Regions from separate parts of the Acidovorax sp. 1608163 genome, predicted to be linked through region 1. Evidence: predicted binding sites of a transcription regulator. Region 1 holds the regulator's gene; the other holds the start of a gene.
The links. Region 1 encodes FliA, which starts transcription of late flagellar genes. Its sites were predicted from a motif close to CTAAAGTTTNNNNNNNNNNNGCCGNTA; they were not measured.
Positions count from the first base shown of each region.

Region 2: a site for FliA is predicted at 1,755-1,781, ahead of EAG14_RS06770 (FlxA-like family protein). Genes of this name have one in related genera too.

Region 1 is NZ_CP033069.1:611,386-615,417, reverse strand. Features, by position in the region: gene flhF (flagellar biosynthesis protein FlhF) at 1-561, shown strand, start outside; gene EAG14_RS02755 (hypothetical protein) at 554-1,366, shown strand; gene EAG14_RS02750 (RNA polymerase sigma factor FliA) at 1,371-2,084, shown strand; gene EAG14_RS02745 (hypothetical protein) at 2,219-2,602, opposite strand; gene flgM (flagellar biosynthesis anti-sigma factor FlgM) at 2,640-2,960, opposite strand; gene flgA (flagellar basal body P-ring formation chaperone FlgA) at 3,053-3,787, opposite strand.
Region 2 is NZ_CP033069.1:1,512,300-1,516,331, reverse strand. Features, by position in the region: gene EAG14_RS06780 (DUF1003 domain-containing protein) at 1-481, opposite strand, end outside; gene EAG14_RS06775 (cation diffusion facilitator family transporter) at 745-1,686, opposite strand; gene EAG14_RS06770 (FlxA-like family protein) at 1,790-2,155, shown strand; partial or broken gene EAG14_RS06765 (ABC transporter ATP-binding protein) at 2,181-3,814, opposite strand; gene EAG14_RS06760 (ABC transporter permease) at 3,814-4,032, opposite strand, start outside.

The DNA.
Region 1 (4,032 bases):
CTGGACACCTACCGCGTGGGGGCCCACGAACAACTGCGCACCTACGGCCGCATGCTGGGCATCGTGGCGCACCTGGCCCACGACCGTGCCGCACTGCAAGACCTGCTGGGCCTGCTCAGTGGCAAGAAAATGGTGCTGATCGACACCACTGGCGTCGCTCCGCGCGATCCCCGCAAGCGCAGCATGCTGGACGTGCTGGACCTGCCCCGCGTGAACCGGCTGCTGGTGCTCAATGCAGGCTGCCACGGAGACACGCTGGACGATGTGCTCACCTCTTTCAAGACCGCTGGCTCGCAGCAGGCCATCCTGTCCAAGGTGGACGAAGCCGTGAAGCTGGGGCCCTCGATTGACGCGCTGATCCGCCACCAAATGGTGCTGCGCGGCGTCACCAACGGCCAGCGGGTGCCCGAAGACTGGGAACCCGCCGAAGCGCACAAACTCATCAGCACCTCCATGCGCGCGCCCGTGAAGTCGGCGTTTGACCCCAAGGCGTCAGACCTGAACTACTACTTCTCGAACGCACCCGAGGCCCTGACAGAGAAAGGACTTGTGGATGCTTGATACCGGCTTTCACCAGGCGGCAGGCCTGAGCAGCTTCACGCCGCAAGCCCAGTTGCGCGTGCTGGCGGTGGCCAGCCAGGAGCGCGCCTCCAGCGGGCTGGAGATGCTTTGGCAGATTTGCGCCAACCTGCAGCGCCTGGGCTACCCCGTGATGGTGCTGGACGGTACCGCACTGGAAACCGACGACACCCCAGGCCTGAGCCATGTGCTGCAGCAAGCCCCCTGGAACGACGGCCTGGGCACCAGCGCCAGCGCCTCGGTCACCTCGGTGGCCGTGATCCCAGCGGCGCGGGGCCTGCACCAGTTGCAGCGACAGGCCTACACCGAAGGCGCCCCCCCGCTGCAAGGGCTGCTGCCGTACTTCCGCGCCTACGGGCTGCTGGTGCTGCACGCCCCGGCAGGGCTGTTGGGCCCCTTGCTTACGCACACCAGCACCATCCCGCTGGCGGTGATGGAGGGCGGCTCCGCCGGTGTTTTGTCCTGCTATAAAAGCCTCAAGCAGATTGCCACGCACTCCGGCCTGCCCTGCACTGTGGCCTCGGTGCTGCAAGGCGATGGCGCCAGCGAACGTCGCCGCACGCTGGGCGCGTTACGCACCTTGCAAGACTGCGCCGAACGCCACCTGGGCGGGCGCGTGCGCACGACCACCGTCTCGGCCAATAACCCTCATGACGTTCAACGCTTGGCCTTGCAACTGCTGGAAAACGCGGGCACCATCAGTGGACCGCTGACTGCGCTACCATCCAGCCACGTGACGGGTTTGTCGGGCACGCCTGAGCCAACGTCCACCGTCTGGAGCCACTGATCTGATGTACACCGCCAAAGGCCAGCTCGATCGTGATGCGATGATCCGCCAGCATGTTCCGCTGGTGAGGAGGATTGCGCACCACATGATTGCCAAGCTGCCTCCCAACGTGGAACTGGACGACCTGATCCAGGTCGGCATGATGGGCTTGGCGGATGCCCTGTCGCGCTACGAAATGGCCCAGGGCGTTCAGTTTGAGACCTTTGCCACCCAGCGCATCCGTGGCGCCATGCTTGACGAATTGCGCGAGGGCGACTGGATGTCGCGCAGCTCCCGCAAGAGCCAAAAAGACATTGAGCACGCCGTGCACCGGCTGGAACAAAAGCTGGGGCGCAGCCCGCTGGAGTCTGAAATTGCCGATGAGATGGAGTTGAGCCTGGCCGACTACCAAAGCCTGCTGGGCAAGGTGCGCGGCACGCAGCTGGTGTACCTGGAAGACATGACCCACGGCGAGGACGATGACGGTTTTCTGGACCGCCACGTGGCCGACGCTGCGGCCGACCCGGTGGAGTTGCTGCGCGACCAGCGGTTGCGCACATCGCTGGTCAACGCCATCAAAAGCCTGCCCGAACGCGAGCAGCACATCATGGGCATGTACTACGAGCACGACATGAATCTCAAAGAGATTGCCGCCGTGCTGGGCGTGACCGAATCGCGCGTGTGCCAGCTGCACAGCCAGTCCATCGCCCGCCTGCGCGCCAAGATGCGCAGCCACTGACCCAGCCACACTTAAACAAAATAGCTGCTACCGCTTGTAAATAAAGCGCCAGCAGCTATTCTTTTTATAGCAATTCCAAACCCAAGAGATTCAACCCTGCGCCAGATTGCGCACGGGAAGTGGAGGCCGTCCGCTCAACCCACCGAGCGATAGATGCGCGCTACGCCGCCCGCCTTCGCGCCTGCGGCTTGCGGGTTGGCATAGGTGGCGGTCTGGGCTCCATCGGCCTGCGGCACCACCACGGCCACTTGGCGGTCGGTCAACACCGCCACACGGGCCAGGTTGTCTCGCTGGATGGCCAAGTGTTGGCCAACGGCTGCAAGGCGCTGCTGGAATTGGGGGGGAAGTTCAGAAACTTGCTGGTGCTGCGCTTGCTCCAGCACCCAGGTAAAGCGTGCTGCTGCATCGCGCAGCGCGGTACTGGCAATCTCCAGCGAGGGAGCGTCCAGTGCCAGCAAGGCGGCAGACACCTTTTCGATGTGTTGCTCTACCGTGGTGAGGGCTTCTTCTAACGACATGGTGGTGGTGCGCTAGACAAAGCCTGGGATCAGGCGTTTATCCGCGGGCGCGAGAAAAGATTTCTTGCGCATTGGACAGCAATTTGTCCGCAATCGCATCCGCATCCACCGAAAAAGTGCCGTTATTGATGGCAGCACGCACTTCGCTCACGCGCTTGGCGTCAAAATCGCTGGTGGTGCGACCAGGCTGCTCCAGGGCGCGGGCCGAGCTGGACACAGTGACAGGCACACCGGCGGCTTGCGCAGCAGCAGCGCCTTTTGCCACCCCTTCCGCAGCAGGGGCTGGACTTTTGGCTTGCTTGGCAAGCCCCGTCTGCGCCAATGCGCCCGGGAGTTCCGGTTTTTGACCTATCTTCATCGCTCTCTCCACCACCCCGTGTGATGTGGGGCTCAGTAGCAATGTTTTCGACCCGTTTTGGGCGGACTTTAGCTATTTGTGCGGGCAAATCCTCAAAGAGTGATGGTCACTGTTCCATCTTCAGCCACAATGCCGCTCACTACGCGACCATTGTCCATTCTGACGCGCACAGTCTGCCCGACGGTGCCTGCGGACAACGCTTGCCCTGCAGAGACCACAGCATAACCCGGCCCCTGGGCAGAAACACGCACCTGTGCACCTGCGCGGAAAATGCTGGGCGCCTTGACCATGGATTGGCGCAAGGCCTGCCCGGCCATCAACTGGCGCGAGGCAGTCTGGCCCACCCAGGCCTCAGGGTTGGCCACCACCGGGGCGGGGTCGGCCGCCCAGTCCACCTCGGCTTGCGTGGCGTCGTTGGCAGTCAGCACGGCGCCGGGCGCCACGTTGCCGGTCAGCACCCAGGCGGGGCCCCAAGCCTTGATGGTGACGGGCAAGAACACATTCCAGGGCGAACGCCCCTCGACGCACCGCAGCCCCAGCCGGGTGCGCCCCCACAGGCGCGAGCCTGCAGGCAAATACGGCTCCACCCGGGCACAGGGGGCCAGGTTCAAGCGGCTGTCCAGCGCGCCCACGCTCACCTCCATGCGCAGCGTGGCGCCTGCCGCCTGGTTGCGGGCCAAGGCGTCGTCCAGCCAGTGCTGGGTCAGGTTGCCCAGCTCGGCGGCGGGGTCAGCCACCGCCTGGGCCTGGGCGGCGCCCACGGCCAATACCCCCCAAAGTGCCATGAGGGCTAGGCCAACGCTGCGCAGGGATGAAAGGGAAGGCATGGTGCGCTCTCCGGTAAAAGCGCCGACAAACCGCGGCGCGGTGGGACGGACAGCGCCACGCCGTCCGCCTGAAGGGCCCGCGCACGGTTGCCAGGGAGCACCGCCAGCGCAGCAGGGCTCTGGGTACAGCACCCAGGCCTGCGGGCCATTCCAACGCATTCACTATAGGCCGCCAAGCCCCAAGGCAAAGCCCGAAACTGCCCAGCCATTTCCGCGTTCTTCGGGCTTTAGAAAAAAACCGCCAT
Region 2 (4,032 bases), 900 kb from region 1:
GCATCTGGGTGGCGTTTTGCGCAGCGATCAACTGGCGCTGTTCGTTGGCCACGGCCAGGGCCTCGCGGTGCTGGGCATCGGCCTCGGCGTGCATTTTGTCGCGGGCGGCCTGCCGGGTTTGGGCCAGCAAGATCAAGGGCGCAGCATAGGCCGCCTGCAGGCTGAAAGCCAGGTTCAACAAAATGAAGGGGTACACATCAAAGTGCAGCCACCCCGCAGAGTTGACGATGATCCACACGGCCACCACCACGGTCTGCGCGCCCAGGAACAACGGGGTTCCAAAAAATCGGGCAAAAGCCTCGGCCCGCAGGGCAAACTGGTCGGCCCCAAACGTAGGGGCCAGATGCGCATGCTGCGAGTGGTAACGCCGGTGCTCGGCCCCGGCCGCTGCGATGGCCCGCGCACCCGTTTGCGTGGCTGTGGCGGGGGCGCTGTCTGGCCCCTGGCCAGGCTTACCTGACGGGCCTGCGGGATGGTTCATGCCGATACCTTTCGCACCATGGAGTGATCACCCACGCATGGCCGTGGCTGGCAATGCGCGTTGGGCAGGGTTTGAGAACCTGTTCAAAGAACGTCTGGGCCTAGTGTCCTGCATAGCCCTCGCGAGGCGGTGGTAGTGCGGATCGGGATGGGTCGCAAGGCGCTTTTTGGCAGCCAATAGCCGGGCTATTGGCAAGAAAAGCAACGCAGCGAACCGCCCGAAGCAGCACTGCCACAGACCGCAGGGAGTCATGCAGGGCATCCCTATGGCTTGAGCGTGTGGTCCAGATCGGGTTTGCGCCAAGGGTCCACATGCGTCATGAGGTTGAGCACCCGGTGGCGCTGCATGACGCGCTGGCGCGCCAGCACGGCAATGTCGTGCCCGGCCTCCACGGTGATGCGGGCGTCTACCTCCAGGTGGGCGTCCACCACCACCATGTCGCCCATTTTGCGCGTGCGCACATCGTGCACGCCTGCCACGCCGGGGGTGTCCAGCAGGGTCTGGCGAATGGCCTGCACCTCTTGCTCGTCCACCGCGCGGTCCATCAGGTCGTGCATGGCGTCCCAGCCAAACTCCCAGCCCATCTTGCCCACCATGAAGCCCACGATCAAGGCCGCAATCGGGTCGAGGATGGGGTAGCCCGCCAGGTTGCCCGCAATGCCCACGCCCACCACGAGCGATGAGGCAGCATCCGACCGCGCATGCCACGCGTTGGCCACCAGCATGCTGGACTTGACCCGTTTGGCCACGGCCAGCATGTAGCGAAACAGCAGCTCCTTGCCCAGCAAGGCACCGCCCGCCACCCACAGGGCCACGGCGTGCACCTGGGGCACGGTGTCGGGGTTCTCCAGCTTCAGCACGGCCGACCACACCATGCCCACACCCACGGCCAGCAGCAGCAAGCCCAGCACCAACGAGGCTGCGGTCTCAAACCGCTGGTGACCATAGGGGTGGTCTTCGTCGGCGTCTTTTTGCGAGTGGTGGTTGGCAAACAGCACCACAAAATCAGCCACCAGATCGGACAACGAGTGGATGCCGTCGGCAATCAAGCCCTGCGATTTGGACAGCACGCCCACCACGATCTGCACGGTACTGAGCACCAGGTTGACCACCACGCTGACCCAGGTGCTGCGCGAGGCGGCAGCGGCGCGCTCTTGGGGCGTGTGCTGGGTGTCTTCGCTGTCGTCAAGTTCGTTGAAGTTCATGGGCGGTGATTCAAATTCCGTGAAGCACCACAGGCTACACGCCCAGTCTTAAGAATGCATTGAGGCCCGTTCAGTTTTGCGCAAATATGCCGATAACCCAGGCATGCAAGTCTCTAGCGCCTCCTCCACCAGCAGCGCATCGGGCGCCCAGTCCTCCAGCGAAATCGCCAAGCTGCAAAAGCAACTGCGCCAGTTGACCGACGAACTCAAAGGCGTGGCCACCTCTGACCTGGACGCCAAGGCCAAAAAGCAAAAGGTAGAGGCCCTGCAAGCGCAGATCCAGATGGTGCAGGCGCAAATTGCAGCCATTCAGCGCCAGAACCAGCAAGAGCAGATTGAAAAGCAAAAGCAGGCCGAGCTTGCCAAGGCACAAAAAGCCGCTGAAACCCAGGCCAAGCAAAACAACAGCGCCACGCCCGGCCGCCAACGCACACCCGGCCTGGGCGACAACGTAGACACCTTCGCCTGACCGCCGCCCGACCGCTTGCCGCGAACTACGTTTTCGAAGCGACCATCGTGGCTGCAGCCACGAGCTTTTGCGTGTAGGGGTGTTCCGGTTGGTTCAGCACGGCATCGACCGTCCCGCACTCCACGATGGCGCCGTCTTTCATCACCAGCACGTCGTGCGCCATGGCGCGGATCACCTCCACATCGTGCGTGATGAGCAGGTAGCTCAAGCCCTTTTCACGCTGCAGGCGCTGCAGCAAGGCCAGCACCTGCTGCTGGATGGTCACATCGAGCGCGCTGGTGGGCTCATCGAGCACCAGCACCTGGGGCTGCACGATGAGGGCTCGGGCCACCGCCAGCCGCTGGCGCTGGCCGCCTGAAAATTCGTGCGGGTAGCGCGCCAGCAAGCCGGGGAATTGCGCCTCGGTCAGGCCCACCTCGGCCAGGGCTGTTTCCACGCGGCGGCGGCGCTCGGCCACCTCCATCGCAGGCTCGTGCACCCATAGGCCCTCGCCCACGATTTCTTCCACCGTCATGCGTGGCGAGAGCGACGAAAACGGGTCTTGAAACACCACTTGCACCCGCCGGCGCAAGGCCTGGTTGGCCGGGGTGTTGCGCGTGGCGGGCTGCTGCCACGCCTGGCCGTTGACCTGCAAATCGCCCCCCGACGGCAGCAGCCCCAAAATGGCCTGCGCCAGGGTGGACTTGCCCGAGCCTGATTCGCCCACCACCCCCAGTGTTTGCCCAGGCAGCAGTTGCAAATCAGCCCCCTGCACAGCCACAAACTCGCCCTTTTTGAACCAGCCCCGCACGCCGGGCAGGGGCGTGGGGTAGGTCACGCGCAGCTGGCGCGCCTGCACCACGGGCGGCGTGCCTGCGGGCGGGTCCGCCTCGACCACATCGCGCCGTGGCTGGCTGGCCAGCAGGCGGCGGGTGTAGGCATGCTGCGGGTTGGCAAACACCTCGGCCACCGCGCCCTGCTCTACCAGCACCCCCTGCTCCATCACGGCAATGCGGTCGGCAAAGCGGCGCACCAGGTTCAGGTCGTGCGTGATGAGCAGCACGGCCATGCCGGTCTGGCGCTGCAGCTCAGAGAGCAGGTCCAGAATCTGGCCGCGCAGCGTCACGTCGAGCGCGGTGGTGGGCTCGTCGGCCAGCAACAGTTTGGGGCTGCTGGCCAGGGCCATGGCGATCATGGCGCGCTGGCGCTGGCCACCCGAGAGCTGGTGCGGAAAGCTGTTGGCGCGGCGCGCGGGCTCAGGGATGCCGGTTTTTGCTAGCAATTCAATAGCTGCTTGCGCACATTGCGCGCCCGTCAGGCCCTTTTTGAGCAACAAAATCTCGGCAATCTGCTGGCCAATGGTCATCAGCGGGTTGAGGGCCGTCATGGGCTCCTGAAAGACCATCGCCACATCCCCCCGCGCACGCCGCGCATCTCACGCTCGGTCAGGGCCAGCAAGTCGCGCCCGGCAAACGATGTCTGGCCCGAGACTGCTGCATCGCCTGCCAAACGCAGCAAGCTCAAAGCGGTGATGGTCTTGCCCGAGCCAGACTCGCCCACCAGCGCCAGCTTTTCACCGGGGGCGATGTCAAAGTTCACGCCACGCACCACCTCTTTGGTGCCAAAGCGAACGCGCAGGTCCGCGACCTGCAGCAGGGGTGTATTCACAGGCTGTGGCATCACTGGTCAGCCTTTCGTGGGTCGAGCGCATCGCGCAGGGCATCGCCCATGAATGTCAAAAGCAGCAGGGTCACCACCAACACCGCAAAGGTAGACAGCGAAATCCACCACGCATCAATGCTGTTCTTGCCCTGGCTCAGCAGCTCGCCCAAGCTGGGTGTGCCGGGCGGCACGCCCAGGCCCAGAAAATCCAGCGAGGTGAGCGCGAGGATGGCCCC